2 regions of the Mesorhizobium sp. M0870 genome follow, and region 2 is predicted to be linked to the other one. Evidence: predicted binding sites of a transcription regulator. Region 2 holds the regulator's gene; the other holds the start of a gene.
The links. Region 2 encodes PhoB, which activates phosphate uptake and scavenging genes when phosphate is short. Its sites were predicted from a motif close to TGTCATNNANCTGTCAT; they were not measured.

Region 1: NKH97_RS19865 (LTA synthase family protein) is a predicted target of PhoB. The motif match lies at 15,150-15,166, and genes of this name have one in related genera.

What each region holds. Positions count from the first base shown of each region.
Region 1 covers NZ_JAMYOI010000016.1:23,895-40,151, forward strand. The annotation lists gene NKH97_RS19800 (CvpA family protein) at 1-633, opposite strand, end outside; gene radA (DNA repair protein RadA) at 697-2,100, opposite strand; gene NKH97_RS19810 (replicative DNA helicase) at 2,332-3,822, opposite strand; gene NKH97_RS19815 (RNA polymerase sigma factor) at 4,049-5,278, opposite strand; gene NKH97_RS19820 (YciI family protein) at 5,275-5,640, opposite strand; gene NKH97_RS19825 (DUF1428 domain-containing protein) at 5,681-6,394, opposite strand; gene NKH97_RS19830 (small ribosomal subunit Rsm22 family protein) at 6,535-7,506, opposite strand; gene NKH97_RS19835 (YnfA family protein) at 7,508-7,831, opposite strand; gene NKH97_RS19840 (cyclopropane fatty acid synthase) at 7,899-9,203, opposite strand; gene rplI (50S ribosomal protein L9) at 9,505-10,089, opposite strand; gene rpsR (30S ribosomal protein S18) at 10,311-10,559, opposite strand; gene rpsF (30S ribosomal protein S6) at 10,559-11,059, opposite strand; gene NKH97_RS19860 (pilus assembly protein TadG-related protein) at 11,513-13,171, shown strand; gene NKH97_RS19865 (LTA synthase family protein) at 13,180-15,111, opposite strand; gene fabD (ACP S-malonyltransferase) at 15,388-16,257, shown strand, end outside.
Region 2 covers NZ_JAMYOI010000020.1:71,186-87,442, forward strand. The annotation lists gene NKH97_RS22650 (sugar ABC transporter permease) at 1-779, opposite strand, end outside; gene xylF (D-xylose ABC transporter substrate-binding protein) at 925-1,965, opposite strand; gene NKH97_RS22660 (ROK family protein) at 2,235-3,479, shown strand; gene NKH97_RS22665 (HlyD family type I secretion periplasmic adaptor subunit) at 3,513-4,832, opposite strand; gene NKH97_RS22670 (type I secretion system permease/ATPase) at 4,836-6,593, opposite strand; gene eglC (endo-1,3-1,4-beta-glycanase EglC) at 6,638-8,062, opposite strand; gene phoB (phosphate regulon transcriptional regulator PhoB) at 8,526-9,215, opposite strand; gene phoU (phosphate signaling complex protein PhoU) at 9,232-9,939, opposite strand; gene pstB (phosphate ABC transporter ATP-binding protein PstB) at 9,966-10,784, opposite strand; gene pstA (phosphate ABC transporter permease PstA) at 10,802-12,118, opposite strand; gene pstC (phosphate ABC transporter permease subunit PstC) at 12,115-13,581, opposite strand; gene NKH97_RS22705 (PstS family phosphate ABC transporter substrate-binding protein) at 13,677-14,705, opposite strand; gene NKH97_RS22710 (PAS domain-containing protein) at 15,215-16,257, opposite strand, start outside.

The DNA.
Region 1 (16,257 bases), on a different contig from region 2:
AGCGTTGTTGGCCGGTGGTGTTGCGTCATTGTCGTCAGGCGCCGGCGTGTTGGCATCGTCGCCGCCCGCCGGAGCATCCGCCGCCGGTGCGTCCGGAGCAGCTGGTGTCTCGGCGGCCGGCTGATTCGGATTGAGCTTCTTGAGGATCGCGTTTTCCGGATCCTCGGGCAGCAGGCTTTCGAGCTTGGCGCCGATCTGTTCGAGCAGCGGCCGCGACTTGGCCTCCGTGACCCAGGCTGGTGCCTTGGCACCGGCCAGCCAGTTGAAGAACAGCAGGGCGACGGCAACGACCAGGATGCCGCGCGCGGCGCCGTAAAGGAAACCGAGCGTACGATCGAGTGCGCCGATCCTGGAATCGATGATCCAGTCGGCTAGCTTCATGGTGATGACCGAGACGACGATCAACGCGATGATGAAAACCACGCCGGCGGCCGCCGCCATGGCGACCTTTTCATTCTCGATGTAGGGCGCGAGGTAAGGCACAACCGGCTTGTAGAAGAAGAACGCCGCCGCTGCCGCCGCTGCCCAGGAGACGACGGACAGGACTTCGCGCGAGAAGCCGCGAACCATGGCGAGCATCGCCGAGACCAGAGTGAAGCCGACGAGAATTCCGTCAAGCAGCGTAATCGGCATGTCTTTCGCCCCACTCCATGAGCCGCATTATAGCGCGGAGCATCGGGTTCTGGGTCCGATGCTCTAATCTTCTTCGTCCACGCGGCTTCGGCGTGAGCCGGCTATGCGTGCCACGAGGTCGGCAAGCTCGGTCGGCTGGAAAGAACCGGCCCCGATCCCCCCGGCCAGTTCCCCGCTGCCCGAGGGCAGAACCGCGCTTCCAAAACCCAGCTTTTCGGCTTCCTTGAGGCGCTGTTGCGCATGCGCAACCGGCCTCACGGCGCCCGAAAGGCTGATTTCGCCGAAATAGACGCAATCGGCGGGAAGGGCAAGACCGGTGAGCGAGGAAACCAGGGCGGCCGCCACTGCCAGATCGGCCGCGGGCTCCGAAATCCGGTAGCCTCCGGCGACATTGAGATAGACATCGTGAGTGCCGAAGCGCACGCCGCAATGGGCTTCGAGAACCGCCAGGATCATCGACAGCCGGGCGCCGTCCCAGCCGACGACGGCGCGGCGCGGCGTGCCGAGCGAGGAGGGTGCGACCAGTGCCTGGATCTCGACCAGCACCGGCCTTGTCCCCTCCATGCCGGCGAAAACCGCCGCCCCCGGCGATTTGGCATGGCGTTCGCCAAGGAAAAGCTCGGACGGATTGGCGACCTCGCGCAGGCCCTTGTCCGACATTTCGAAGACGCCAATCTCGTCGGTCGGTCCAAAACGGTTCTTCACCGTGCGCAGGATGCGATAGTGATGGCCGCCTTCGCCTTCGAAGTAGAGCACGGCGTCGACCATGTGCTCGACGACGCGCGGCCCGGCGATCTGGCCTTCCTTGGTGACATGGCCGACCAGCACGATCGCCGCCCCTGTGGATTTCGCATAACGGATCATCGCCTGGGCGGCGGCGCGCACCTGTGTGACGGTCCCAGGCGCCGAATCGGCAAGGTCGGTCCACAGCGTCTGGATCGAATCCAGGATGACGAGATCAGGCCGCTTGCCGTCGGCGATCGTCGCCAGGATGTCCTCGACATTGGTCTCGGCGGCAAGTTCCACCGGAGAAGAGGCGACGCCAAGCCGCTGCGCCCGCAGCCTGATCTGCGCGACCGCCTCTTCGCCGGAAACATAGACGATGCGATGGCCTTTTGATGCCAGCGCCGCGGCCGCCTGGGTGAGCAGCGTCGACTTGCCGATGCCGGGGTCGCCGCCGACCAGCAACGCCGAGCCGCGCACGAAACCGCCGCCGGTGGCGCGGTCGAGTTCGCCAATGCCCGAGATGATGCGCGGCGCGTCCTCGATATCGCCGGACAGCGTGGTCAGCACCACCGCGCGGCCCTTGCGGGCATTGCGCGTGTTGGCTGGTCCCGAGCCGATGCCGCCGGACGTGCCTTCCTCGACCAGCGTGTTCCACTCGCCACAGGCATCGCATTTGCCGGCCCAGCGCTGATGCACCGATCCGCAACTCTGGCAGATGAATTGGACGCGTGACTTTGCCATTACGTCGCCGCAGGCTGAAAATTGGGAAAGCGGGGCGTTCCTTCACACCCCCCTCTGTCCTGCCGGACATCTCCCCCGCAAGGGGGGAGATTGGCAGTTTTGACTACAGCACCATCTCTGCCACGTCGGCGATTGGCGAAATCGGTAACGACATCCAATCTCCCCCCTTGCGGGGGAGATGTCCGGCAGGACAGAGGGGGGTGTGACAGAGCGCGACGGTAGGTCAAAAAGCTACTCGAACCTTTCCGGCAGATGATGCTCCTCGGCGAGGTCGGAGAAGCGGGTGAACTCGCCCTGGAAGGCAAGGCTGACGGTGCCGGTCGGGCCATGGCGCTGCTTGGCGATGATCACTTCGGCCTTGCCCTGGACCTCGATCATCTTCGTTTCCCAGGCGAGGTGCTCGGGCGTGCCTTTCTCCGGTTCCTTGTTCTTGATGTAATATTCCTCGCGGTACACGAACAGCACGACGTCGGCGTCCTGCTCGATCGAGCCCGATTCGCGCAGATCGGACAGCTGCGGATGCTTGTCGTCGCGGCTTTCGACCTGACGCGAGAGCTGTGAGAGGGCGATGATCGGCACGCCCAACTCTTTGCCGAGTGCCTTCAGTCCGGTGGTGATCTCGGTGATTTCCTGGACGCGGTTCTGCGACGCCTTGGCGGACGAACCCTGCATCAGCTGGATATAGTCGATGACCATCAGGTCCAGCCCGCGCTGCCGCTTGAGGCGGCGGGCGCGCGCCGCGAGCTGGGCGATCGAGATACCACCCGTCTGGTCGATGTAGAGCGGGCGCTTGTGGTTCTCCTGCGTGTAGGCGACAAGCTTGCCGAAATCGGCTTCCGTCAAATCGCCGCGCCGGATTTTCGAAGATGGTATCTCGGTCTGCTCGGAGATGATGCGGGTGGCCAGCTGCTCCGACGACATTTCGAGCGAGAAGAAGCCGACGACGCCGCCATTGGCCGCCTTGACCGAACCGTCGGCCTGCTGGGCAGGCTCATAGGCGGCCGCGATGTTGTAGGCGATGTTGGTGGCCAGCGACGTCTTGCCCATGCCTGGGCGGCCGGCGATGATGATCAAATCGGATGGCTGCAGGCCGCCCATGCGGTGGTCGAGATCGCGCAGGCCGGTGGCAATGCCGGATAGGTGACCGTCGCGCATGTAAGCCGCACTGGCCATGTCGACGGCGTTCTTCAACGCATCGGAAAAACTCTCGAAGCCGCCATCGTAGCGGCCGTTTTCGGCCAGCTCGAACAGGCGGCGTTCGGCGTCCTCGATCTGTTCGCCGGGCGCCATGTCGACCGGCGCGTCATAGGCGATGTTGACCATGTCCTCGCCGACGGTGATCAGCGCGCGGCGCGTCGCAAGGTCATAGATGGCGCGGCCATAGTCGGTGGCGTTGACGACGGTAACGGCCTCCACCGCCAGCCGCACGACATATTGCGCCATCGTCATGTCGCCGACTTTCTCGTCGGCCGGCAGGAAGGTTTTTAGCGTTATCGGCGTCGCGACCTTGCCCATGCGGATGAACTCGGACGCCACCTCAAAGATCTTGCGGTGCAGCGGCTCGTAGAAATGGCTGGCCTTGAGGAAGTCCGAGACGCGGTAGAAGGCATCGTTGTTGACCAGGATCGCGCCGAGCAGCGCCTGCTCGGCCTCGATGTTGTTTGGCGCTTCACGATAAAGCGGTGTTTCCGCGACGCCGAATTTTCGCGCTGCTTCTGCCATGATGTCCCCGATTTCGATCCCGGCTTCTCGATATCAGAACGTGACAAGTCCATGCTGACTTATCTGCACCAGTGCCTGTCCAATCAGCTTTGATACCCGCGATTCACAGCCGAGTTTTTTCGGTGGAAAGAATCACAATTGACTCGAATCGAAAGAACGATTGTAGCGCATCTACAGGGAGAACAAAACGGGAAAACAAGAATGGTGCCCTGTGCAGCCATCCCGCTCAAAGCTGACCGAGTCGCCCCTCGATGAACCGGCGTTCCGCCGGTTGCCGGGTCAACTCGATCGCCCGCCGGTAGGAGGTCCTTGCCGCTTCGGTCAAGCCAAGCCTGCGCTGCATTTCTGCTCGCGCCGCGTGCGCCAGATGGTAGCCGTCCAGCCCGCCTTGTCCCATGGCCGCCTCGATTGCCGCCAGTCCGGCCTGCGGGCCGTCGCGCATGCCTATGGCCGCGGCGCGGTTGAGTGCCACGACCGGCGAGGGGTCGACGCGGCCGAGCACATCGTAAAGCGCGACGATTTGTACCCAGTCGGTCTCCGCCGTGCCTGCCGCCTCGGCGTGGACGGAAGCAATGGCCGCCTGCAGGATGTAAGGTCCGATGCGGCGCGAGGCGATCGCCCGACCGATCAGGCCGTCGGCCTCGGCGATCAGCGAACGGTCCCACAGCGTGCGGTCCTGATCCTCTAGCAGGACAAGGTCGCCGCTGGCGTCGACCCGCGTCGCGCGCCGCGCCTCGTGCAGCAGCATCAGGGCCAGCAGCCCTTGCGCCTCCGGCTGGTCGAGCAGTTCGACCATCAGCCGGCCGAGCCGGATCGCCTCGGCGCACAGATCGGCCCGCGTCAGGTTCGGCCCCTCGGTTGCCGCGTAACCCTCATTGAAGATCAGGTAGATCACCTGCAGCGCACTCTCGAGACGCGCCGGCAGGTCGTCGCGGTCCGGCACTTCGTAAGGGATGGCCTCGTCGCGGATCTTCGCCTTGGCCCGCACGATGCGTTGCGCAATGGTCGGTGCCGGCGTCAGATAGGCGCGGGCGGTCTCTTCGGTGGTCAAACCACCCACTTCGCGCAGGGTCAGGGCGATGCGTGCATCCGGCGCCAGCGCCGGATGGCAGCAGACGAAGATGAGCCGCAATTCATCGTCCTGGATGTCTTCCGGCATGGCCGGCTCCGGTGTCGGCTCGGCCAGAGCCGTGAGCTCGGGCAGAGCCCCGGCCAGCCGCGCTTCCCGGCGCCAGCGGTCGATGGTCCTGAAGCGGCCGGCCGAGACCAGCCAGGAATAGGGATTGGCCGGCACACCCTGGCGCGGCCATTGTTCGGCGGCAGCAGTGAAGGCCTCATGCAAGGCCTCCTCCGCCGCGTCGAAACCGCCGAGCAGGCGGATCAAGGTCGCCAGCACGCGCCGCGCCTCGGTGCGGTAGGCCGCCTCCAGGGCGTCGCGCGGGCCGGCGGTGCTCACAGGACCGGCGGCGGCTGGCTGAAGTCGACGACCGGACGGACTTCGATAAAGCCGATCGTTGCCAGCGGATGGCCGCTCGCCACCCGCACCGCTTCATTGAGATCACGGGCTTCGATGACGATGATGCCGCCCAGGATTTCCTTGGTCTCCATGAACGGGCCGTCGACCGAAGACATCTTGCCGTCGCGGACCTGCACGGTCATCGCCTCTTCCGGCAACACCAGGGCCTCGGCGGTTACGAAGTGGCCGCTGGCCCTGAGCACCTCGTCATATCCGGCGCATTCGGCCAGCACGGCGTTGGCTTGCGGGCTGCCGCCGAACAGCGTCTTGGGGTGGTAGTAGATGAGACAGGCATAACGCATGGTGGGTTTCCTTTTCCAGGATTGTCTAGGGTTCTTGGGATCAGGCGTCGAGGATCGGTGCGAAGCCGCCGTGGACCCGGCGCTGGTTGTCGTAGGGCATGGTGTCGGCATACATGCGCGGATCGGCAATCACCTTCTTCCAGGCGTCGTCACGCACCTGCTTCGACGGCCATTCGACCCAGGCATAGACGACAACCTCATCGCCCGTCGCTTTCACGGCGCTGCGGTAATCGGTGATCTCGCCGTCGGGAACATCGTCGCCCCACGCCTCGACGACGCGGGTTGCGCCATGTTCCTTGATCACCGCGGCCTGCTTCGCCGCCACGGCAAGGTAGGCTTGCTTGTTGGCGGCCGGCACCGGCACCAGCGAGCCATCGATATAGCCGGTCTTGCCGGTCGTGTTCAGGTCGATGAACGGCGTGAAACCGCCGATGATCATGCGCTTGCCGTCAAAGGGCATGGACGCGCCGATCTCCGCCATGCGCGGGTCGCTCATCATCGTCTGATAGGCAGCGTCCGCCGCCGCCTTGTCCGCGTATTCGTGCCACGAAAAGGTGATGACCTCATCCGGCTTTGCCTTCACGGCTCCCTTGAAGTCGGTGATCTTGCCGCCGGGCACGTCGTCGCCCCATCCCTCGACCATCCGGGTGGTGCCGAACTCCTTCAGCACCGATGCCGCCTTGGCGACATGCTTGCGATAGGCTTCCTTGTTGGCGGCGGGCACCGCGGCGACAAATCCTGCGATATAGCTCATTGCGTCTCTCCTGTTGGCTGATGGCGTTTGACACTCTTGGCGTCTCGAAAGATCCGAGAACGCCAATGGTCGAACGGCACGGCCTGGATTCGACATCGCTCCGAATTTTTCTTCGGAGCGGTTCGAAACGCCACTGCCGCCTATTCGGAACCCAGCCTGTCGCCCCAGTCCAGCCGCCGGGCGAGCTTGAAGTCGGCGCCGTCGCGCTTGGTGAACAAGCGCTCGGCGGCGGTACCGTCGTCCTGGCAAAGCTTGAGCAGAACCTTGCCGGAGCCGGATTTCGGCGGCGCAAGAACCCGCGCCTGGTGCGAAGTGGGCCGTTCTCGGGAAGCCGCGACATAGATGAACTTCTCGTCTTCCCACGGCACGTCGGCATCCTTGGCCAGCCGATGCAGGCGCGAGCGGGCGACGCGGCGGGAAAAATGGCACCAGTCGGGCTGGATCAGCGGGCAGGGCGCCTGATGCGCGCAAGGCGCTAGCACATGCGCGCCCGCCTCGATCAACTGCCGGCGCACGGCAAGGATGCGCTGCCAGCCGGCAGGGGTGCCCGGCTCGACCACAAGCAGCGTGTCGGCGGTGAGTTGCCAGAGGCGGTCGATGAGCTTCGGCAGTGATGCGGGAGCGATTTCATCGAGCACATAGGCGCAAGTGACCAGATCGGCCGACTTGAGGTCGGCAAGGTCGATGGTGGCATCACCCGCCAGCCACCTCGTCTGGGCGGCAATCGCACCGGCGGCAAGTGTCTCGCCGACCTTGCGTACCGCCGCACTGGCTTCGAACAACACAGCCTGTTCGAGATCGGGCCACAGCTCAGTCGTGGCCCAAAGCGCAGTACCAGGACCTGCGCCGACATCGAGCAGGCTCTTGGGTTGGAAGGCGGGCTTGGCATCGCTCAGCGCATCGAGACTGGTGCGGATCGCGGCATAGGTCGCCGGCAGCCGCGTCGCCAGATAGGCTTTCACCGCCAGATCCTCGGCCATGTGCAGACGGCCGTCGCGCAATTCGGCACGATAACGGTCGGACAGCGTTTTTGCCGCTTGTTTGAGTACAGCCAGCGGAACGTTTTCGAGCAAGCGCTCGACACCTTGGCGAAGGGATGCCGGCAACTCCATCTCACGCGCCCCGCGGGACGAGAAGGATCACGGAAGCGCCGGCAATGCAGAGCGCCGCGCCGGCAAAATCCCAGCGGTCGGGGCGCACGTCCTCCACCAGCCACAGCCAGCCAAGCGATGCCGCAATGTAGATGCCGCCATAGGCGGCGTAGGCGCGACCGGCGGCTGACGTGTCGACCAGCGCCAGCAGGAGGCCGAACAGGGCAAGCGAGCCGAGGCCGGGAAGAAGCCAAAGCGGCGACTTATCCAGCCGCCACCAGGCCCAGAACGAAAAGCAGCCGGCGATCTCGGCCAGAGCGGCGGCGGCATAGAGGACGTAGGTCATGAAAAAGGTCCCGCGACGGTCACGGGACCTTTTTCAGTGCAGGCGCCGGCAATGGCAAGCGGCAATGCTATTCCTGGTCCGCAACCTTGCGGCGACGAGCCGGCTTGGCGGTCGGACTCTTTTTGACGGGAGCCGTTTCACGATGCCCCATATCGCGCATCTCGAGCGCCTTTTCGCATTTGGCCATGTAGTCGCGCGACATCGGCAGCGTATCGTTCTTCTTGGTGATCTGGATCTGGAAGATGACCAGGTCCTGCCAGCGGAAGGCGGCTTCCGAGGCCGCCAGATAGAATTCCCACATGCGGCAGAAGCGCTCGTCATAGATCGCCTTGGCCTTGTCGCGGTTGGCAGCGAAGCGCTCGCCCCAGTGCTTCAGCGTATCGGCATAGTGGAGCCGCAGGATCTCGACGTCGGTGACGACCAGGCCCGACTTTTCGATCGCCGGCATGACTTCCGAGAGCGAAGGGATATAGCCGCCCGGGAAGATGTATTTGCGGATGAATGCGCTGGTCGCCCACGGCACGCCGGAACGACCGATCGTGTGCAACAGCATCACGCCATCGGGCTTGAGCAGCGTCGCGCTCTTGTCGAAGAACGTACGGTAGTGGTTGACGCCGACATGCTCGAACATGCCGACCGAGACGATGCGATCGAAACGCTCGTTGAGTTCGCGGTAGTCCTTGAGCTCGAAATGCACGCGGCTTTCCAGCCCTTGCGCGTGCGCCCGGTCGGTGGCGACGCCATGCTGCTCGGTCGACAGCGTCACGCCCTGCACGTCGACGTCGAACGCTTTGGCGAGGTAGAGGCCAAGCCCGCCCCAGCCGGAGCCGATGTCGAGCACCGTCTGGCCGGCTTTCAGCCGGAGCTTGGCGGCGATGTGGCGCTTCTTGGCGGCCTGCGCTTCGTCCAGCGTCATGTCCGGCTGCTCGAAATAGGCGCAGGAATACTGCATGTCCTGGTCAAGGAAGAGCCGGTAGAGGTCGCCCGACAAATCGTAGTGGCGCTGCACGTTGCGGCGCGAGCGCGAGGCGGTGTTGATCTGCTGCAGGCGGCGGAAGGCGTGGCGCAGCCCTTCGATGGCCTTCGACCAGGTGGCGTCGATGCCGCCGCTGCCCATATTCTGGAAGGCGATGCGCATCACGCCCAGCACGCCGCCTTCGAGGATGTCGAGTTCGCCGTCCATGTAGGACTCTGGCACTGCCAGCATCGGATCGAAGGTGATGGCGCGCTCGGCATGCGCCGTCTTGATATGCATGTGCACCGGTTCGCCGCTGCCGTCGCCGAAAATCACAGCCGAGCCCTTGGGGCCGGTCACCTTGAGATTGCCGGTGCGCACCAGGCGGTCGAGAACGCGCTTCAACAGAATATTCATGACCAAATGTCCCCTCTCGGCCAGACAGGCTGCCTTGGCGCGTGACCGCGAAAATCGGTATCGATTTCGCCGGGGGTCTTGCGCCGAACCAAAGTTGCACAGCGTGCTTTGCGCGGCCAAAGGACGCGCTACGCCATAGTCTGCAACAATATATAGGGGTTCGAAAAGTTCCATTTGGCACAAAAATGCCCGGGCGAGAGACCCGGGCATTGGTCCAGCATGGCTGGATGACGGCAAAGTGATCGGAGCTTGGCTTTAAGTCGTGATCAGCCCATGGCTCCAATCGTCTTGCGAAGTGTGATCAGGCGTTGTCTTCGCCGCCCTCGAACTCGGTGTTCGGATCGAAGAAGTTCTCCGGCCGGGCGTTGTCGTTGATGTCGTCGCCATAGATGGCTTCGGCAGTGGTCAGTGTCTCGCCCTTGGCCTGGCGCTCGGCTTCGTCGGCCGTGCGGGCGATGTTGAGCGTGACGGTGACCTCGACTTCCGGATGCAGCGCGATCGCCACATTGGTGACACCGATGGTCTTGATCGGCTGGTTGAGCAGGATCTGGTTGCGGTTGATCGAGAAACCTTCCGCCGTCAGCAGATCGGCGATGTCGCGGGTCGAAACGGAACCGTAAAGCTGCCCGGTTTCGCCGGCGGAGCGGACGGCGATGAAGCTCTTGCCGTCGAGCTTTTCGGCGATCTGGGCCGCTTCCGACTTGCGCTCGAGGTTACGGGCTTCGAGTTGGGCGCGCTGGCCTTCGAACTTCTTCTTGTTGGCTTCGTTGGCGCGCAGCGCCTTGCCCTGCGGCAGCAGGAAGTTACGGGCAAAGCCGTCCTTGACCTTGACGGTGTCGCCCATCTGGCCGAGGCGGGAAACGCGTTCGAGAAGAATGACGTCCATGGTTTTGTTCCTTCGGTTGGGCGCCAATCAATCGATGAGATCGACGCCGAATGTCTCTGGAACAGGTCAGGAAGCTTGAGCGCCCGGGGGCGCTGGTGTCGCTGTCCTGCCTGTCGCGGCAGTTAGAGGTTTTTGACCTCAACCCGGGATTTGATGTCCAACCCTGCGGCGCCCGTCGCCGTGGGAGAGGAGCGGGCGGCGAGCCGCCCGCATTGACGCTATTAGCGAACCACGTAGGGCAGCAGGCCGAGGAAGCGGGCGCGCTTGATTGCCTTGGCGAGTTCGCGCTGCTTCTTCTGGCTGACGGCGGTGATGCGCGACGGCACGATCTTGCCGCGCTCGGAAATGTAGCGCTGCAGGAGACGCACGTCCTTGTAGTCGATCTTGGGCGCGTTGGCGCCTGAGAACGGGCAGGTCTTGCGGCGGCGATGGAACGGGCGCCGGGTCGGGATCTGATTGATGTCGACCATTATTCTGCACCCCCTTCAAAGCCTTCGCGCGGACGGCGCGGACCACGATCGGCACCGGCGTCGCCGAACGAGCGCGGCGGACGATCGCCACGGTCGCCGCGATCACGGTCGCCGAACGAGCGCGGGCCACGATCGCCACGGTCGCGGTCGCCGAAGCCGCCGCGTTCCGAGCGCTCTTCGCGCTTCTGCATCATGGCCGACGGGCCTTCCTCATGCGCCTCGACCTTGATGGTCAGGAAGCGCAGCACGTCTTCGGACAGGCCCATCTGGCGCTCCATCTCGTTGAGCGCGGCCGCTGGGCAATTCAGGTCCATCAGCGTGTAGTAAGCCTTCCGGTTCTTGTTGACCCGGTAGGTGAGGGACTTCAGTCCCCAATTCTCGACCCGGCCGACGGACCCGCCATTCGCGGAGATGACACCCTTGTACTGTTCGACAAGAGCATCGACCTGCTGCTGCGAGAGGTCCTGCCGGGCAAGAAACACATGTTCGTAAAGAGCCATTATGTCTTATGCCTTTCTTCGTTTCTCTCCCGGTTCCCGGCGGCAAAAGCCTCTGCAACTTCTCTGACCCGCAAACCCTCGAAGGGGCAGGGGGAAGAAAGGAGCATAACGAGACGGTCGAGAGCGGAGACACGGGAGGCGGAAGCACTTCCGGCTTCACACGAAGGTTCTAAAAAACCTCCGGCCCTCCGTTCAGCCCCCAGCAAGGACCGGCAGATTGCGGGCGTCTATATAGCAATCCGACCGTAAAGCAAGGGCAAGCGGCATTCCCGTGTGTCCCACGTGACGATCGGGGAGCAGCAACGGCGGAAGTTGTGGTTTCCGGGAACCACGTCTTAACCACACTAGAAGGTTGTGTGGAGTTGAAGCCCAGCCGTCAACGGTCGATTCATCATGGAAGGCGCAAAAGCCCGGACGACCGCACAAAAGCGGCAAGCATTTCCGGGGGTAAGGATGCTTCTCGACAAATTCTGGCGCTCGAAGAGCGGCAATTTCACGCTTGTGCTGGCACTGGGTTTGCCGGTCATCCTGACAGCAGTCGCTTTCGCAACCGATGTCTCGACCCTTATGCGGGCCAAGAGCAATTTGCAGAACGCTCTCGATTCGGCAAACCTTGCTTCCTCGCACCTTGGCGATCTCGACATCACCCGCAATGACGCTTTCAACCGCTATTTCCAAGCCAACATCGTCGGTCATGGCGAGCTCGGCAATGCGCAGGCGACGTTGACTGTCGACAAGGGCGTCAACTTCGTCAAGACAAAGGCGGTTGCCTCGGCGGACGTCAATCTCAACTTCGCCTTCCTGTTCGGCGACAGCAAGCGCATCGTCGTCGATGCCTCGGCGGTCGAATCGAACAACCAGCTCGAAGTCGTGCTGGTGCTGGACAACACCGGCTCGATGGCCGGCGCGCGCATGACGGCGTTGAGGACGGCGACAAAATCGTTGCTCGACACGCTCGAAGCGGCGAAATCGCCGACGCGCAAGATCCGCGCCTCGCTGGTTCCTTTCGTAACCGCTGTCAACGTCAATGGCGACGGCTTCGATCCGTCCTGGATCGACATGGACGGCAAGTCCTCGACCAACGGCGTCAATTTTCCCGTCATCGACGGCAAGCGACCGAACCACATGGCGCTTTTCAAACAGCTCAAGAAGACCGGATGGACCGATGCCGGATGGAATGGCACCGGATGGAAGGGTTGTGTCGAGGCGCGGCCAGGCGCTTACAATATCTCCGACACGCCACCCGACACGGCCAAGCCCGACACGCTGTTCGTGCCGTACTTTGCGCCGGACGATCCCGAAGACGCCCAAAAGCCGTCTGGCGCCTATGGCAATTCGGACAAATACTACAACAACTCCTACCTCAACGATGTCAGCGACAAAACCAGGCTTGCCCAGTCGGGCATCAACATTCTGGGCATCGATCTCAGCAACCTGCTCGGCAACCTCATCGACCTTTTGTCACCCGATGACAGGGCTGCCAGGGAAAAGATCGCCAAATATGTTGCGCCCGCCAAGGAACTCATCACCGAGACCGGCTCTCCCATCACTATCGGCCCGAACCGTGCGTGTCCGACCCCGGTGGTCGCCCTGACCGACGATTTCGACAAGCTGCGCAAGGCAGCCAGTCAGATGACCGAGTGGAACGGTTCGGGCACCAATGTCTCCGAGGGCCTGTCATGGGGTATGCGGGTGCTGTCGCCCGCCGCGCCCTACACCGATGGAGCGCCGTGGAAGACGCCCGGCATCAGCAAGATCGTGCTGTTGCTCACCGACGGTGAGAACGTCGTCTATGGCGCCAGCCAACAGCCGACGAAGTCTGACTACACATCATATGGCTATCTGGCCGGCGGTCGTTTCGGATCGGATAACCAGACGACGGCGGCACGCAACGTCGATGGCTGGACCAAAAGCGTCTGCACCCAATTGAAGGACCAGGGCGTGCAGATCTACACCATGGTGCTGCAGTCCGACACCGCAGCCAACCGTGCGCTTTACAGCGCCTGCGCCTCTGATCCGAGCGGCTATTATGCAGTCAACGATCCGACCAAATTGCCGGACGTCTTCCAGCAGATTGCCAACAAGTTCTCAAAGCTGCAATTGACGAACTAAAGGCGGTCTCAACTCGTATGGGCGGCGACAATCTTGTCGACCGTTTCGGGGAAGAAGTCGGGTGCCGCGTGGCGTTTGCCGAACATCATATCGTACTGCAGCAGGCGGAAATCGCGGATCGCCGGATCGATCTCCTTTTGTCGCGCCCAATCGGGCGTGGCTTCGCCAGCCGGCGTCAGCAGAAGATTGCGGTCGACGACACGGTAGCGTTCGCTCATCTCGCCCAGGAAGCCGGTGTAGTAGGGATGGCTGATCCCGGCCGTTTTCAGGATATGATAGGGCAGGAAGGCTGGGCTGACGGCACCCATGTGCTCAGCCGGTCCGGTGCGGTTCGACCAGATGACCAGCGGCGTCTCGTGGTGTTCGAGGGCGGCCTCGGGCGACGCTTCCTTGCGCGGCGCGACATTGTCCTTGAGGAAGCCGGTTTCGACGTAGACCGGCCCCAGCGGCGGCAGATGATCGCCGAAGAAGGCGATCACGGTGGGACGGGAGCGTTTCTTCGCCCATTCGACCAGGCGTTCAAGGCCGCGATCCGCATCGGCTGAACCCTCGGCATAGCTAAGCAGCGATTCGCGCGCCCATTGGCTGATCGGCGCCTTCACCGTATGCGTCGGATTGTAATAGCGGTTCGGCTCGTAAGGACCGTGGTTTTGCAGGCTGACGGCAAAGAAGAACACTGGCTCGTCGCTGGCGTCGGCCTCGCTGATGATCTCGTCGGTCATCGCCGCGTCCGATGCCAGCGGCCCGCGCTTTTGCATGGGCGGCAGCGTCTCTTCCGACTTGAAGTCGTTGAAGCCGAAATCGGCGTAGACCGCGCCACGGTTCCAGAACCAGTTGGTGCCGGGATGGATGGCGCGCGCCCGGTAACCCTGGCTCTTGAGGAAGGTTGCCAGCGAAGGCGTCGGCGTGCGCACATATTGCTGATAGGGGATGCTGCCGGCCGGCAGGAAGGCGTTGGAAAAGCCGGTCAGGGCCTCGAACTCGATGTTGGCGGTCATGCCGCCGAATTCCGGCGAGAACATCGAGCCCGAGCGCAGCGCCCGCACGTTGGGGATCGGATCGGGCGTGATGGTGACGCCGGGCAGCTTGGTCGGATCCCAGAAGGATTCGCTCATGACGATGATGATGTCGGGCTTCTCGGCCGGCACCGAGGCGGTTACATCAGGTCTGCCGATCGCCGCGATCGCTTTGTCGGTATAGCCTGGCGGCGCCGAGACATGCGCCATCGGCACATTGAGGGCGAAGGCCAGCGCAAAACCGTTGGAGGCATAGTTTTCCTTCTGGTCCCACATGATCGGGATGATCTGCAGCCGGTCCCTGGTCCAGGAGAAGGTGGCGTAGTCCATGATCGAAACGAAGAAGGCGAGCAGCGGCACGGCCAGCGTCAGCCGGGCAAGGCGGCCCTTGCGGCTGAGCGCGGGAACCTTGCGGCGCCACAGCCGCCAGCCGTAGACGAGCAGTGACAGGCCGGCGACGATGCCGACGACCATGGCGAGCGCGGTCATCGGCCGGTCGCGCACCAAAAGCGGCAGCAGCGCGAAGATCTGGCGGGCATAGAGGAAATCGGTGGGATAGAGCGGATCGCCGAGATAATGCGACTTCTGGTGGCCGACGAAGGCAAGGGATAGCGTCAGCGGCGCGACGATCATCAGGCTCTGATGGCTGCGGCCGAGCACCGCATCGAGGCCGATCAGGATCAGCGCGAAGACGACGATGGTGGTCCAGCCGGGCTTCAGCGGCTGCAGGAAGAAGGAGACGGTGCCAGCAAAATCGCCGCGCACGATCAGTTCGATCGCAAACACCAGGACGGCCGCGATCGCCAGGCTGACAAGCCCATAGCGCACGACCGGCCATCTCCTGCCCGGCAGATAGCCGGTGGAGGGGTCGTCTTCCAGGAACTGTGGCGCGGGCTTGCCGGCGCGTTTGTAACTCTTTGCCACTTAAACTTCCCCACCCAGCGACAAACACGTCACTCGATTGTCATGGAATTGTCACGCAAAGCTAGCGCCTGTGGCCAAAATAAGAAGAGCCAGCAAACGAATCGTGAGCGGTTTTCATCAGGAGTGATCGCCAAAAAGCCTTTCGGAACAGGCACTCGGCGGATGAGGCGGCCGTCGGGCAGGGTCGAACCGGGCTTGACTTGGCGCCCCGCCATGCCTCACAGGCAAGAAAAACCCGTCTTCAGGCAAGCAAAACCAGCCCTTGGGAGCCCTCGCATGGCCGTCGCATTCACCTTTCCCGGACAAGGCAGCCAGGCGGTCGGCATGGGCAAGGATCTCGCCGACGCCTTCCCCGAAGCGCGCAGGGTCTTCCAGGAAGTCGACGACGCACTTGGTGAGAACTTGTCGAAGCTGATCTGGGAAGGGCCGGAAGAGGCGTTGACGCTGACCGCAAACGCGCAGCCGGCACTGATGGCGGTGTCCCTGGCCGTGGTCCGGGCGCTGGAATCGCGCGGCTTCTCGCTGAAAGGCAAGGTCACCTATGTCGCCGGTCATTCGCTGGGCGAATATTCGGCGTTGGCCGCTGCTGGCTTCGTTTCGGTTGCCGATGCCGCCCGGTTGCTGCGCATACGCGGCAATGCCATGCAGGCGGCGGTGCCGGCCGGCGAGGGCGCCATGGCGGCGATCATCGGATTGGAACAGGCCGATGTCGAAGCAGCCTGCACCGAGGCATCCAAAGGGTCGGTCTGTCAGATCGCCAACGACAATGGCGGCGGTCAGCTGGTTATTTCCGGAACCAAGGCTGCGGTCGAACTGGCGGCGAAACTGTGCACGGAAAAGGGCGCCAAGCGAGCGCTGATGCTGCAGGTTTCCGCGCCTTTCCACTCCGCGCTGATGGCGCCCGCGGCCGACGTCATGCGGGAAGCCCTGGCCGGCGTGACAAAGAATTCGCCGGTGGTTCCCGTCCTATCCAATGTCACGGTTAGCCCGACCAGCGATCCGGACGAGATCGCCCGCCGCCTGGTCGAACAGATAACCGGCCGCGTGCGTTGGCGCGAGACGGTGGAGTGGTTCGGCGCGAACGGCATCACCACGCTTTACGAAATCGGCGCCGGCAAGGTGCTTTCAGGATTGGCGCGGCGCATC
Region 2 (16,257 bases):
ATGATGGCGCCGCAGGTGACGACTCCGAGCAGCGTCTCGGCCCAGATCGGACGTAGCGGAAACCGGAAACGCTTGCGCTGCACCCGGCCGTTGAACAGCCCAAACACCACGGCGAGGCAGGCGACGATCCCGACGACCCAGCTCCAGGTCGCGCCGATCGATCCCGCCGGCCCGCCGCCCATCAGCTGAAAGGTGGCGTCGAGCGGCGCCACGGTCTGGCCTGACGTGACCCACCAGGCCGCACCGCGCCAGACCAGCAGGCCACCCAGCGTCACGATAAAGGCGGGCACTTCGAGATAGGCGATGACGAAGCCTTGAAAGGCGCCGATCAACAGGCCAAGCGCCAGGCCGATGACCAGCGCCAGGACCCAGATCCACGGATTGCCGAGTTCGAGCCCGACAAAGCGCACCAGGAAATGAACCTGAGCAAATCCCATTACCATGCCGATCAGGCCCTCGGCGGAACCGACCGACAGGTCGATGTTGCGCATGACGATGACCAGCACCATGCCGCAGGCCATGATGGCAACCGCGGATGTCTGCACCGACAGGTTCCACAGATTGCGCGGCGTGAGAAAGGTGCGGCTGTCGAAATCGAGCGGGTTGACGCCCAGGCGCAGGCTGGAAATGACATGCAGCCCAATCCAGATGACCAGCAGCGCACCGATCATGCCGAGCATGCGGGTGTCGATCTCGGTCGCCTTCAGGAACCGGGCGACGGCCCCGAGTTCCGACGCGCGCGCCGTATCGGCCTGTGGGTTGGACGTCGTATCGGTCATGATTTCCTCCCACCGACTGGCCGTCTGACGCGCATGCCGGAGCCCAGCCTAGAAGCTATCCGCATGATGCGGAAACACAAAAGTTTTTGAGAAAACGCCGCGGCTTTTGGGCCGCGGCGTTGAGAATGCAGGCACAAGCCAGCTTTTAGTTGCAGGCCGCGACGGTGCCGGCAGCGACGCCCGTGCAGACTTCTTCCTTCTTGATCCAGCCAGCGTCGATGACGAGGTTGAGATTGTCCTTGGTGATGGCAATCGGGGTCAGGAACAGCGACTTGACGGTGTTGCCGCCCGGCGTCGTGAAGTCCTTGGCGCCGGCAATGTCGCCGGTCTTCTTGCCGTCTGCGAGCTGCGAAGCGATCTCGGCGGCGGTCTTGCCGAGCTCACGCGCGTCCTTCCATACCGAAACGGTCTGCGTGCCGAGCGCGATACGGTTCAGCGCGGCGTGGTCGCCGTCCTGACCCGAGACCGGCACTGTGCCGGCAAGGCCTTGCGCCGTCAGCGCCGCGACGACGCCACCGGCGGTGCCGTCATTGGCCGCGACCACCGCGTCGACCTTGTTGTCGTTGGCGGTCAGGAACTGTTCCATGTTCTTCTGGGCGTTGGCGGGCAGCCAGCCATCCGTGTAGGCTTCGCCGACATTCTTGATCTTGCCGCTGTCGATGGCTTCCTTGAGCACTTCCATCGAGCCCGAGAACAGGAAGTCGGCATTGGGATCGGCACCGGAGCCCTTGATGAAGACGTAGTTGCCTTCCGGCTTGACCTTGAACACTTCGCGGGCCTGCATGCGGCCGACTTCCTTGTTGTCGAAGGTCAGATAGAAGACGTCCTTGTTTTCGATCAACCGGTCATAGCCGACGACCGGAATGCCTTCGTCCAGCGCCTTCTGCACCGCAGGGCCGATGGCCGAGGCGTCCTGCGCCAGGATGATCAGCGAATTGGCGCCCTGCGAAATCAGGCTTTCGACATCGGTGAGCTGCTTGCCGGGATTGGACTGCGCATCGGCGGAGATGTACTTGTCGCCGGCGGCCTCGATCGCCGTCTTCATGGCGGCCTCGTCGGTCTTCCAACGCTCTTCCTGGAAATTGGACCACGAAACGCCGACGACCTTGTCCTTCGCCTGCGCGACAGACGCGAGCGTCAGCGACATGGCGGCACCCGCCAGGATGGCGGCTGTGAATCTTTTCATATTATCCTCCCTGCGCCGCGTATGGCGCGACCAAACTGACCCGAGGGCCGGCACAGAAGCCCTATTTTTTCGAGCCTCGAAAAAACACTGGGCCAACGTCCGAACGCTGTCAACATCGATTCTGATGGATTTTGATGTCATTTCGAGTTTTTTTCGAGTCTCGGAATAAATAAATGACAGGGCGTGCAGCTTCTGCCAGTATTTACCTGCGTCACCGACAGCGTTCCAGGGCAGGAAGAACCGCGGCGACCGGGAGGACGTGAAAGAACATGTCGGTCGGAATCCGCCACGACGATCTGCGTCGCCGCAACCGGGCGATGGTAATTGCGGCCGTGCGCCAGGCCGGACAACCGTCCCGCACCGAAATCGCCGCGACCACAAGCCTCAGCCATTCGACCATCTCGGCGATTTCCTCCGACTTGATCGTCGAAGGCATCCTGACCGAAAGCAAGCCGAGCGAGGCCGGCTCGCTCAAACGCGGCCGGCCGCAGGTCGGCCTCAGCCTCAATCCGGAAGCGGCCGCGGTAATGACCGTGGTGCTGTCGCTGAACTTCCTCTCCGTCGCCGTCATCGACTATGCCGGCCAGGTAGTATCCGAGGAACAGCGCCGGCTGGACACGCTGACGATGTCGCGCGAGTCGCTGATCGGTGAATGCACGGCAATCGTGCGGCGCCGCCTGGCAGATCCCGACCTGGACGTGCGCAGCATCGCCCGCATCGCGCTGGCGATCCAGGGCATTACCGACACCCGTGCCCGCGCCATGCTGTGGTCGCCGATCACGCCGCACACCGATATCGCCTTCGCTGACATATTCGAAGACGCGTTCGGCATCCCCGCCATAATGGAGAACGACTGCAACATGATGGCGGTGGCGCTGCGGTGGCGCGACCCCGATCGTTACCGCGACGATTTCATCGCTATCCTTTTGTCGCACGGCATCGGCATGGGCCTGGTGCTGAAGGGCGAATTGTTCACCGGCACCCATTCCTCGGGCGGCGAATTCGGCCACATGATCCATCGGCCGAACGGCGCGCTCTGCCGCTGCGGACGGCGCGGCTGCGTCGAAGCCTATGCGGGCAATTACGCCATCTGGCGCAACGCCAGGCAGATGGGCGAGGATGCAGAACCCGTCGCCGATGTCAGCGACGCCGACATGCGCGCCCTGGCTGCCGCGGCCCGCGAAGGTGACGGACCCGAACGGGAAGCCTATCGCAAGGCTGGCGAAGCGCTCGGCTACGGCCTCGGCAGCCTGTTCGCGCTGATCGATCCGGCGCCCGTTGCCATGGTCGGCGTCAGCGCGGCCGCCTTCGACCTGATAGAGCCGGCACTGCGCGAGGCGATTGCCCAGACCGCCGGTGGCCAGCACTCAAAATCGATTTCCTTCGACACCGAGCCGAACGAACTGCCACTGATCCGCGAAGGCTGCGCCATGCGGGCACTGATCTTCGTCGATCAAGAGATTTTTGCGCCGGGCGTGCAGGCGAGAGGGAGCGCCGGAAAGAGCGTGGCGTGAGGACCAGGGTCAAAATTGCGCGGTCCGCAACATCTACCGCTCCTTGAAAGCGCGCGCGAAGGAATCGCGCATCGGCCGTACGAGATACTCGAAGAAAGTCCGTTCGCCGGTGCTGATGAACGCTTCTACCGGCATTCCAGGGTAAAGCTGCTCCGCTTTCACGCCGGGCGGCAAGTTGGCGGCAATCTTCAGCTTGGCGCGGAAATAGGGTTCATGCGTAGCCTGATCGATAAGCCGATCTGCGGAAACCTGTGTCACCATGGCTGAAATCTCAGGGGTGAGCCGCATGTTCAACGCTGATAGTCGCAGTCTTGCCGGCTGGCCGACACGAACCTGGTCAATGTCTTTCGGCGGCAGCCGTGCATCGACGATCAAGCCCGATGCCGTAGGCAGAATCTCCATGATCTTCTCGCCGGGGGCAATCACGCTGCCCTTGGAATTGTAGGTGGACGATACCACGATGCCCGCCGCCGGCGCCTTGATCGTCGTCCGCCGCAGCACTGCCTCGGATGCCCGCATCTGTTCGTCAATGTCAGCCAGCGAAGAACGTACCTCGTCGAGTTTCGTCAGGGCTTCCTCCACGCGTTGCGTGGTCAGGCGCTCTATCTGCTCCTGGGCTTCGACGATCTGGGTGTTGGCCGATGCAAGATTTGCCTCCAGCGCCCCTGCCTGCCCGACGAGATCGGCCTCGCTACGCAAAAGCTGTGAATATTCAGTGCGATTGGTGAGGCCCTTGTCCAAAAGGCTGGTCTTGATGCCGAGTTCTTTCTTCACGACTTCGGCCTGTTGCTCAATGGCCTGTTTCTGGGCCTGCAATCCGACAACAGACTGGCGATGCATGGCAACCCGTTGCCTGAGGATCGATTGTTCCGATCGAAATCGGGCGAGCCTGGCGTTGAATTCCTTCTGCTGTTCTTGAACCAGGACCTCGAAATTGTGTTGGAACGGTGCCGGCGCAGCCTCTGTGATTGGCGCAAGCCGATCCAACCCGTCGCGTTCCGCCTCCAGCCGCGAGGCGCTGGCCTTCAACGCGATCGACTGTCTCGTCAGCCGGTTGAGTTCGGCTTGCGCGGCTGTTCGATCCAGCAGGATCAGTTCCTGGGCCTGTTGCACCCGATCACCCTCATGGACGAGCAACTCTTGGATGATGCCGCCCTCGGGATGCTGGATGAGGATGTTCCCGCCTGTCGCCGAGATTGTGCCTTGCGTGATGACCGCGCCGGACAACGGTGCACTGACCGCCCAATAGCCAAAGCAACCCATCAATATCGCCATTGCCGCGTATCCGGCGAATGCCACCCGGCGAATGTCGGTGCGTGCTGTGCCTTCCCGGACGAGGCTCTGTGCTGTCATCTTCTACGATCCAAAGCGGACACTATGAGGGGTGCCGCGGTTCGTCGTTGCAAAAGACCCTGTCACCGCCATGCTGCGCTGTGGGGCAAGGCCGATGCCGGCGATTGGCTGCCGCATCACGTCGCCGCTTGGACCGAAGGCTTCGATCACTCCGCTGCGTAGAAGCATCACGCGGTCGCAGGCTGCGGCGACCGAAGGGCGGTGCGTTATCACGATTGTCGTAACGCCCGCCGCTTTCGCGGCGGCAAGCACTTCTTCGAGCGCGGCTTCGCCGCTGCCGTCGAGATGGGTACTGGGCTCATCCAGAACGAGAACATGCGGATTGCCGTAAAAAGCGCGCGCCAGCCCGATCCTTTGGCGTTCGCCGCCCGACAGTGTTCTGTCCGACGAACCTATTCTGGTCTGATAGCCGTCTCGCTGCTCCAGTATCAGCTCATGCGCCCGGGCATTCTTTGCTGCCTCGACGATAGAGGCGTCATTCGCATCGGGTTCAAAGCGGGCGACATTTTCCGCGATCGATCCGGGAAAGAGCTCCACCTCCTGAGCGAGATATCCGATATGCCGGCCAAGCTGCTTCTCGTCCCAGGTTCTGAGATCGGCGCCATCAATCCTGACGCAGCCGCTGGTTGCCTGAATCGCACCGACAAGTAATCTTGCCAGGGTGGACTTGCCGGCTCCGCTCGGACCTATTATCGCCACCGCTTCGCCTGCGCCGATGCGGAAGTTCAGTCTCTTGATGATGGGTTCGGTGCCGGGTGTGGCGTTCGGCGCGACAAAGATGAGGCCCTGCACGACAATTTCGCCGGACGGGTCCGGCAAGGTCAGTTTTTGCGCATGCGCCGGATGGGCGGAAAACGCCTTGTCCAAACGCTTCCACGATCGTCTGGCGTCGACGATCTGCCGCCATGACCCGATCAGTTGGTCGAGCGGCTGCAGCGCACGGGACGACACCAGGGAAGACGCGAAGATCATGCCGGCCGTCATCTTCCCTTGCAGCACGAGCCATGCTCCGACACCCAGTATTGCTAGCTGAAGCATCATGCGTACGGCTCGCGACGTTCCACTGAAAATCGCGTTGGCCATCGACGAACGGTCATGCAGGACTAGCGCCTCCGCCACGTGCCTTCCCCACACTCGCGCGGCGTTTTGGATCATGCCCATGGCGCGCAGCGTCTCTGCATTCCGGGCAAAGGCCTGCTCCGACAGGCTGGCAACAGCCGAGCGTTCCGCCGACAAGGCATCATTCTTGCCGATGGCAAACTGATTTGCCACGACCAGCGCAAGCAACAGACCAGATCCCGCCAGCGTAAGCCAGAACAGCAAAGGATGGATGAGGTACAGCAGGGCGAGGAAGAACGGAGCAAACGGCAGGTCGAACAAGACCGCCGCGCCACGTGACCTGATGAAGGCGCATACCGAGGCAAGGTCGCGCAGTGGAGGCAGGGCTGCTCCCCCGGCGTACTTAGCCTCCAGCGAGACGGCGAATGTCCTCGCGCCCAGTCTGTTGTCGACAATGGCTGCAACGCGCTGCGTGTAAACGGAGCGGACCGCATCGAGGAGACCGAGAAAGGCGAGTGCGAGAACCGCGATAGCAGAGAGGTAAAGAAGCGTCTCGACGCTGGAGGAAGGCAGGACGCGGTCATAGACCTGCAACAGATAAAGGGGGATCACCAATAGCAGGATGTTGATGAGGAACGAAAAAACACCGACATCGGCGATGGCGCGCCTCAAGACTGCCCGCAGATCAGACCGTGCAATCATTCCCGCGCTCCTAACGGCTCATGGCCCCAACATAAGGGCGTCGCTTAGACCGAATGGTCGCCGGCGATGTCCAAGGGGTGGTGCTGCAGGTCGTCCAGCGTATAGGCGCGGATGTAGTCGATCTTCATCTCCGCTGGCGTAGCCAGATGGTCAGGAGGCTGGCCGGCAATGCCGCCCACCGCGAGATTGGCCAGCATATACATGGGATCGTGCATGTCGGCCGGCGTCGCTGCTTGAGCGACCTTTACACCATCGTAGGTCCAGACAAGCTCATCCTTCGTCCAGAGCAGGCCATAGGTGTGGAAACCGTCGGTATCCGCAACGTTCACCGTTGACGAAACCTTCGTGTGCGCTCCCGTCTCATTGGAATGCGCCGTCATGTAGAGCGTGTTCGGGTCCTGGCCGCGCGTTTCGACAACGTCCAGCTCCGGCGGCCACGATCCGTCCTCCGGAAGCAGCCAGAACGCCGGCCAGGCTCCGGCTGTTTCAGGAAGATCCGCCCGCATTTCGAAATAGCCGTAGGTTTGCGAGAAGGTGTCGTGGGTCGTCAGGATCCCCGAGCTGTATTCGTAGTTGTTGATCAGAGGCTTGATGTCCTCCGGCGCCTGCGCGGCGGTGATGGTGAGGACGCCGTTCTCAACGCTGAACGGATGGACCGAACTCGTCGGGCCATAATTGGCGTCGATATACCACTGCAACTCACCATTGCTGCTCAACGTGCTGCCGTTCGGCGCTCCCCACCAGAAATTGGAATTCCAGGTGCCGTCCTGCCCGTCCCGAAGGCTCAGCGTGTTGAAATCGTCGGAGAAGGACAGCGTCATTGCGGACTTGTCTATCGGAAGTTCGAACTGGGTGGGCTGCAGCTTGTCGATGGTCGTATTCTTGAACACCAGGATTTCGTCGGATCCGAGGTTCAGCATCACGTTCGATTCCACTTGGACCATCTGTGAACGGACGGCATCGAACGAAGTGAAATCGTAGCCGTTAAGGCGGAGCGCATCGGTCGCACCGAAATCGAAGATAAGATCGCTTCCATTACCTTTGGAGATGGCGAAAGTATCGGCGCCATCGCCGCCGATCAGGACATCATTTCCCTTGCCGCCATCCAGCGTCTGGTGACCTGACCCGCCCTTGATGATGTTGTCCAACGCATTTCCGAACGCAAATCGGTTGGTGCCGGTAACGACGAGGTTCTCGAAATTGTCAGGGAGCTTGTAGCTCATCCATGTGTCGATCGTGTCGATCCCTGCCCCAGGATCCTCGACCACCTTGTTGTTGGTGGAATAGAGATGATAGTAGTCGTCGCCGGCGCCTCCGTGGATCGTGACAGTGACGCCGGTGTCTCCCCAGAAGGAGTCGTTGCCGGAGGTGCCATGCAGTTCCGGTCCAGACCCGGTGGCCGAGAACCAATGAGTGGAAGCGCCGGTGTAGGCAAGAGGGATGCCTTTGGCGTTTAAGACCGTGCTCATCAGAAATCCTTCCTCATGGTGTCCGACCTGGTCAAAGGTCCGGCGACCGCTCCCAAAGCAACGCTGCAAGGAACGAGATCGTTCCACGGAATCGTCATTCGATCCGAGACCGCAATAATCGGAAGGCGGATAATGAATAAGGAGGTGATGGCTCAATGTAAATTGAAGCAATTTAGTAAAATCGTATATTTATGCAGAACACACGTCGTTTAACGAACGTATATCTAAGTTAACTCAAATTTATTCTTGCATGGCTTTCTGGTCGGAGTCTGCGGGCAAGATGGCGACGTACCGCCAAGAGCGGTCATCCTCATCAGGTTTCGAATGACCGCATTTGGGCCAAAGCGTCACGTGCTCGCTCCCCATCGATGAGACGAGTGCAACATTCCACTCTTCGCGGCTGTTGGCGACCACGTGCTAATCGAGTTTTCCCGGTCACGATCTATCGGGACGGAACAGCCACCTAGTCTTCCCTGATCGCGTAACCCGCCCCACGGATGGTGCGGATGACATCAGGCATGCGGCCGTTGTTGACCGCCTTGCGCAGCCGGCCGACGTGCACGTCGACAGTGCGTTCGTCGATGTAAATCGTCTCGCCCCAGACATTGTCGAGCAGCTGGCTGCGCGAGAACACGCGGCCGGGGTGGCGCATCATGAATTCGAGCAGGCGGAATTCGGTCGGCCCGAGCCGGATCTCGCTCTTCTTGCGATAGACCCGGTGCGACTCGCGATCGAGCACGATGTCGCCGACCTTTAGCACGCTGGACAGCACTTCCGGCTTGGCCCGGCGCAGCAGCGCCTTGACCCTGGCCATGAACTCCGGCGTCGAGAACGGCTTGACCAGATAGTCGTCGGCGCCGGTCGACAGGCCGCGCACGCGGTCGCTTTCCTCGCCTCGCGCGGTCAGCATGATGATCGGCAGCCGCTCGGTCTCTGGGCGCATTCGCAGGCGCCGGCAGAGTTCGATGCCGGAAACCGCCGGCACCATCCAGTCGAGCACGAGAAGGTCGGGAACGTTCTCCTGCAGCCGGATTTCGGCCTCGTCACCGCGCGTCACCACCTCGACCTGGTAACCTTCGGATTCAAGATTGTAGCGGAGCAGCACGCCTAGCGGCTCCTCATCCTCCACCACCATGATGCGTGGTGCGATCATCGGCTGGTCACCCCTGTTATGCCGCTGGCGCGGACATTGCCGTCTCGTCCTGCTTCGGACGATTGGCTGGCAGCTGCGTGCCGGTCAAAACATAGTAGGCATTTTCGGCGATGTTGGTCACGTGGTCGCCGATCCGCTCGAGGTTCTTGGCGCAGAACAACAGGTGCGTGCACGCCGTGATGTTGCGGGGATCTTCCATCATGTAGGTCAGCAGCTCGCGGAACACCGAGGTGTATTTGACGTCGATGCGTTCGTCATTGTTTCTGAGCGTGGCAAGCGCTGCCGGGTCGGCGGCGGCGTACTCGTCGACGACCCCCTGCACCTGGATCAGCACCAGTTGCGCCATCGCGTCGATCGAATGCGAAAGGTCGTGCGGCGTGACACTCAGCCCGACAGTGCCGACGCGCTTGGCGATGTTCTTGGCAAGGTCGCCGATGCGCTCAAGGTCGCCGGCCATGCGGATCGAACCGACCACCGCACGCAGATCGTTGGCCATTGGCTGGCGCTTGGCGATCAGCGTGATGGCGCGATCGTCCAGCTCGCGCTGGCGTGCATCCATGATGGCATCATCGGAAACCACGCGCTGCGCCAGCGCATTGTCCGAATTGAGCAAAGCCCTGGTCGAGCCACTGACCATCGAGCGGGCGAGATCGCCCATGTCGCGGATCAGCTGGCTGATCTGCTCCAGATCCTCATCGAAAGATGCGACGGTATGTTCACCCATGATCTTCGTCCCTCGTATGCCTGAGCTCAGCCGAACCGGCCGGTGATGTAGTCCTGGGTGCGTTTGTCGTCGGGGGTGGTGAACATCTTGTCGGTGGCGCCCTCCTCGACCAGATAGCCTAGATGGAACATCGCGGTGCGCTGCGACACGCGCGCTGCCTGCTGCATCGAATGGGTGACGATGACGATGGTATAGTTCTGACGCAGTTCGTCGATCAGTTCCTCGACGCGAGCGGTGGCGATCGGGTCGAGCGCCGAACACGGTTCGTCCATCAGGATCACCTCGGGTGACACGGCGATGGCGCGTGCAATGCACAGACGCTGCTGCTGGCCACCGGAAAGACCCGTGCCAGGTTCTTGCAAACGGTCCTTGACCTCGTTCCAGATCGCCGCCTTCTTCAGGCTCGACTCTACGATCTGGTCCATGTCGGCCTTGCGCTTGGCCAATCCGTGGATGCGCGGACCATAGGCAACGTTCTCGTAGATCGATTTGGGGAACGGATTGGGTTTCTGGAACACCATGCCGACGCGCGCCCTGAGTTCGACGACATCGATGTTCTTGTCGTAGATGTCTTCTTCGTCGAGCGTTATCTTGCCGGTTACCCGTGCTGAATCGATGGTGTCGTTCATGCGGTTGAGGCAGCGCAGGAAGGTGGACTTGCCGCAGCCGGAGGGGCCGATCAGCGCCGTCACCTGGTTCAGGCGGACGTCGAGATCGACGTCGAACAGCGCCTGCTTCTCGCCATAGAACACGCCGACCTTGTCGCCGCGCATTTTGATTACTTCGTTCGACTTCATCTTGTCGCCCACTGCGTTTTCAAGGGACTGTTCGGTCATGATGTTCATACCAAGATGCCTTTTTTCTACCAGCGCCGCTCGAACCGACGCCGAAGCACGATCGCGGTGATGTTCATGGCCATGAGGAAGACGAGCAGGATGATGATGGCGCCGGACATACGCTCGACGAAGGCGCGTTCGGCCTCGTTCGCCCACATATAGATCTGCACCGGCAGCGCGGTGGCCGGATCGAAAGGCGTCGTCGGTGGATCGGCGACGAAGGCGACCATGCCGATCAGCAGCAGAGGCGCGGTTTCGCCGAGCGCACGCGCCAGACCGATGATGGTGCCGGTGAGGATGCCGGGCGCGGCAAGCGGCAGGATGTGCTGGAACACCATCTGCATCTTGGAGGCGCCAAGACCGAGAGCTGCCGAGCGGATCGACGGCGGCACCGCTGCAAGTGCGGCTCGCGTCGCGATGATGATCGTCGGCAGCGTCATCAGCGTCAGCACCAGGCCGCCGACGAAGGCGGCAGAGCGCGGCATGCCCAGGAAATTGATGAACACCGCGAGGCCGAGCAAGCCGAAGACGATTGACGGCACTGCGGCCAGATTGTTGATGTTGACCTCGATAAGGTCGGTAAAACGGTTCTTCTTGGCGAACTCCTCCAGATAGATGGAGGCGGCGACGCCGATCGGCAGCGCCAGGAGCAACACGATCACCATCATATAGAACGAGCCGATGATCGCCACGCCCATGCCCGAGGTTTCCGGGCGGCTGGAGGCGCCGTAGGTGAACAGGCCGCTGTTGAAGTGCTCGGCCATCGCGCCCTCGGCCTTGAGCTTGTTCATCCAGGTGATCTGCTGGTCCGAGACCTTGCGTCGCGCTTCCTCGACGCTGAGGTCGATCTGACCCTTGAAAGCCGAGTCGAGATTGGCGGCGGCGAGGATGTTGACGTCGCGCGTCGTGCCGATCACGGACGGATCGGCGGCAACGATGTCGCGCAACTGGACGCGGGCGCCTTCCGACAGGAAGCCCTTGAGCTGCTTGATCGCCGGCTTGTCGTCGGGATTGATGCCGAGCTTGGCCACCAGCGCGTTTTCGGCGAGCTTGCGATAATTCGCCTTGATCAGAACGCTCGGATCGGTTGCGCGTTTGCCGGAAGGATCGATCACCTTCTCGTCGAACGAGATCGGCAGTGATACCGTCGTCTGCCAGAAGGCGGTGTAGCCTTTCGAGACGATGGTGATCAGCATGATTGCCAGGAACGCCAGGCCTACGGAAATCGCCACGACGCCATAGATGCGGAATCGGCGCTCGGCAGCGTAACGGGCCTTCAGGCCGATGTCGCGGCGCGGATGGGCCGCCGCCCTGACCATCGTATCCATGGAAATGTCGGTCATTCGTACTGCTCCCGATATTTGCGCACGATGTAGAGCGCGACGATGTTCATCACCAACGTCAGCGCGAACAGCGTCAGGCCGAGCGCGAAGGCGACCAGCGTCTGCGGCGAATTGAACTCGAGGTCGCCGGTGAGCTGGTTGACGATCTTGACGGTGATGGTCGTCATCGCCTCGAACGGGTTGATGGTGAGGTTGGCGGCGACGCCCGCCGCCAGCACGACAATCATCGTTTCGCCGATAGCGCGCGAGGCAGTCAGCAGGACGGCGCCGACGATGCCGGGCAGTGCAGCCGGCAGGATCACCCGCTTGATCGTCTCGGAGCGGGTCGCGCCGAGGCCGAGCGACCCGTCGCGCATGGCGCGCGGCACCGCGGTTATGATGTCGTCCGAAAGAGAGGACACGACCGGGATCAGCATGACGCCCATGACCAGGCCGGCGGTGAAGATGCTCTGGCCCTGGATGAAGGGCGAACCGCCGGTCAGTGCCGCGGACAGGTCGCGCAGGAATGGCCCAAGCGTGACGACGGCGAAGATGCCGTAGACGATGGTCGGTATGCCGGCCAGCAGTTCAAGCGCCGGCTTGACCACCGAGCGCACCCTGGGCGTTGCGTATTCGGCCATGTAGACAGCCGACATCAGCCCCACCGGCACCGCAACCAGCAGTGCGACGGCGGCGATGTAGAGCGTGCCCGCAAGAAGCGGGATCAGGCCGAACTGGCCCTGGCTGCCGCCCGAACCGGCAGCGGCAAAACGCGGATCCCAGACGGTGCCGAAGAAGAAACTCATCGGCGAGACGCTTTCGAAGAAGGTGATCGTCTGGAACAGCATCGAAAGCACGATGCCGATGGTGGTCAGGATGGCGATGGTGGAGGCGGCAAGCAGCCCCCACAGCATCAGCCTCTCGACATTGTTGCGTGCCCTGGCGCGCGGCTCGATCTGCCTGAGCGCATAGAAGGCGCCGGCGATCGAGGAAACGAGAATGACAATGGCGCCGAACAGGCCGAGCCGGTCCTGGACCTTGTTCGCCTCGACGGCGATCGGGATCATGTAATCCTGCGTGTCGCTCGCCAGTGCCACACCCTTGGCGGCGAGCAGCGGCTGCAACTCGGCAAAGCTGGCAGGCATTGCGGCCAGTGTGCCCGCATCGAGTTTGCGCAGGCCCCTGGCGAGGCTCTTTACCAGGCTGACGTCCAGTGCCTCACTGGCAACCTTGCTGTCGACGGTGCGCTCGGGCAAGGCAGCGTGAATGTGTCGGTCCAGATAGATGGAAGACCCGACGGTCCAGACGGCAAGCAGCAAAAGAGCAGGCAGAACGGCGAGCAGGAAGGCCCACCAGCCATGATAATGGGCGCGCGAATGCGGCTTGACCTTGCCATTGTCCTGGGCCGCGGCACGTTGCCGGCCGATGAAAAAGGCAACCAGGCCGACGGCAACGACGATGGCCAGTACGAGCAAGGACGACATGGACCCACCCCAAGAGAAATTCTTACGCAGCCGCCATTGCGGCCTGCGATGAAACCGGGGCGCGGGATTGGCCCGCACCCCGGTTCGGCAGCTGATTACATCGACTTTCCGGCGGCGAAAGCGTCACGCTGGGCCTGACGCTCGGCATCCGGTGCAGCAACGAGGCCGTATTCGGCGAGCGGGCTTTCCGGGCCAACCATCTGGTCGTCAAGGAAGAACTCGACATATTCCTTGAGGCCGGGAACGACGCCCAGATGCGCCTTCTTGACGTAGAAGAACAGCGGGCGCGAGACGGGATACTTGCCGCTGGCGATCGTCTCGGTCGAAGGCACGATGCCTTCCACGGTGGCGACCTTCAGCTTGTCGGCATTGTTTTCATAGAAGGCGAGGCCAAACACGCCGACGCCGGTCTTGTTGGAGTCGATGCGGGCGAGCGTCTCGGTATAGTCGCCATCGATGTCGACGGCCTTGCCGTCCTTGCGGATGGCGATGCAGGTTTTGCCGATTTCCTTGTCGTCGGCAATGCCGGCAGCCTTGAGAGCAGCCTTGTCACAGCCGGCATCGAGGAGCTTGGTCTCGAACACTTCGCGCGTGCCGTGCTTTTCGCCCGGAATGTAGGCGGCGATGTCCCAGTCGGGCAGCTTCGGATTGACCTGGCTCCACTTGGTGTTCGGATTGTCGACCAGCTTGCCGTCGACGACCAGCTTGGCCGCGAGCGCCTTGTAGATGTCGGCGGGAACCAGCGCCCAATCCGGGCCCTTGATGTCGGTGGCGAAGACGATGCCGTCATAGCCGATCCGGACTTCCTGGACTTCTTTCACGCCGGCGTCGGCGCAGGACTTGAGTTCGTCCGCCTTGATCGGACGCGACGAGTTGGCGATGTCGATTGTGTCTTCGCCGACGCCCTTGCAGAATTCCTTGATGCCCGCGCCGCTGCCGCCGGATTCGACGACCGGGGTCTTGAAGTTGGTGAATGTTTCGCCGAACTGCTCGGCGACAATCTTGGCATAAGGTAACACGGTCGATGACCCGGCGACCTGGATCTGGTCGCGCGCAGCGGCGAAGCCGGACGTCGCGGCGAGCGCAAGCGCAGCGGCCGACGCCGTATAGAGGAATTTCTTCATGTGGCCTGCTCCTGTTCGGAAGATGGTCTCTCGGCGCTCGTCAGTCGGCACCCGCTGAGGCCAATAGCCTTCGATTATAACAGTCGCATGACAGTTTGATGTCACCCCGGTAACGCGTCATCGGGATGAGCAGAATGCCGCCTGGCCGGCACTCCCGACGCAGCCCGGCTTTGTCACCGGAATCAGGGACTTGCTCGATTCGGTCGAGGCTGGCCGGCGATTTGGAGATCAGCCGGCCTTTATGAAGAAAAGCCGGACGGGAGCGCGTTGCTCTCAGCCAGACGGTGTCGTGGCCGGGCCATCGCCGAAAACAGGTCCGTTGGGGTAGGTTGACGCTGTCTCATGCCGGCGGTCGCTGCTCCCGCCCGTAACTGGGAAGAGCGGAATTCGTATGTCGCCATTGTCTCGGCTGGATGCCGCCTTTCATATGGTGCGATCGCACCATAGTCTTGGCCGCTGACAGGGGCGCGAATCTTCGCCGTATTCCCGGCACTCGGGCAGAGCCGGCCTTATCCGGCGTTGCGCTGCGCCTGCCGGCTGGCGCCGACCCAGCGCTCGACCTTCTCGAGCAACGCCCGGGGACTGATCGGCTTGGGCAGATAGTCGTCCATGCCTGCCTCCAGGCAGCGCTCGCGGTCGCCCTTCAGCGCATGCGCGGTGACGCCGACGATCGGCACATGCGTGCCGGTTTCTTCCTCCAGCCGGCGAATGGCGGCGGTTGCTTCGAGACCGTTCATCTCCGGCATGGAGACATCCATCAGGATCATGCACGGGTTGAGCCGGCCAAAGGCGTCGAGCGCCTTGCGGCCATTGCCGACGATCTCGAAACCATAACCGGTCTCGCCGAGGATCTGGGTGAACACCATCTGGTTCACCTCATTGTCCTCGGCCACCAGGATATCCAGCCTGTCGCCGCCAGCCGCCACCGGTGGCCGGGGGCGAATCGAAGGCGGCTGCAGCAGCGCCCGCTGTTCGGACGGTGCCGAGGGCTGCGGCCGCGCAACATTGCCTGGAGTGGCGTCGGCCGCGAGCGGCTGCGTGTCGCCAGTATTGTGGCGATGCCGCTGGATGGTGGCGACCAGCGTTTCCAGCAGCACCGAAGAGCGCGCCGGCTTGATCAGCTGGGCATCGATGCCGAGATCGCGATAGCTGGTGTTGGCGAGCGACTGGTCGACCGAGGTCAGCATGATGATCGGCGTGCCGGCAAGACCGGCGGTGTTGCGCACGATCCGCGCCATTTCGGCGCCGCTCATTTCAGGCATCTGGTAGTCGAGCACGACGCAGTCGACCGGCACGCCATAGGCCGCGGCGGCGATCAGCACCTTGAGGCCTTCGGCGCCGCTTTCGGCCGCGCAGGAATCGAACGTCCACGATGTCATCTGTTCGGTCAGGATGGCCCGATTGACGGCATTGTCGTCGACGATCAGCACACGCGCACCGGTCACGTCGATCGGCATGATGCGCTGTCCGTTCTGCTGTCCGGCCCTCGGCAGCGTCACCGAGAACCAGAAAGTCGAGCCCTTGCCTTCCGCACTTTCGACCCCGATATCGC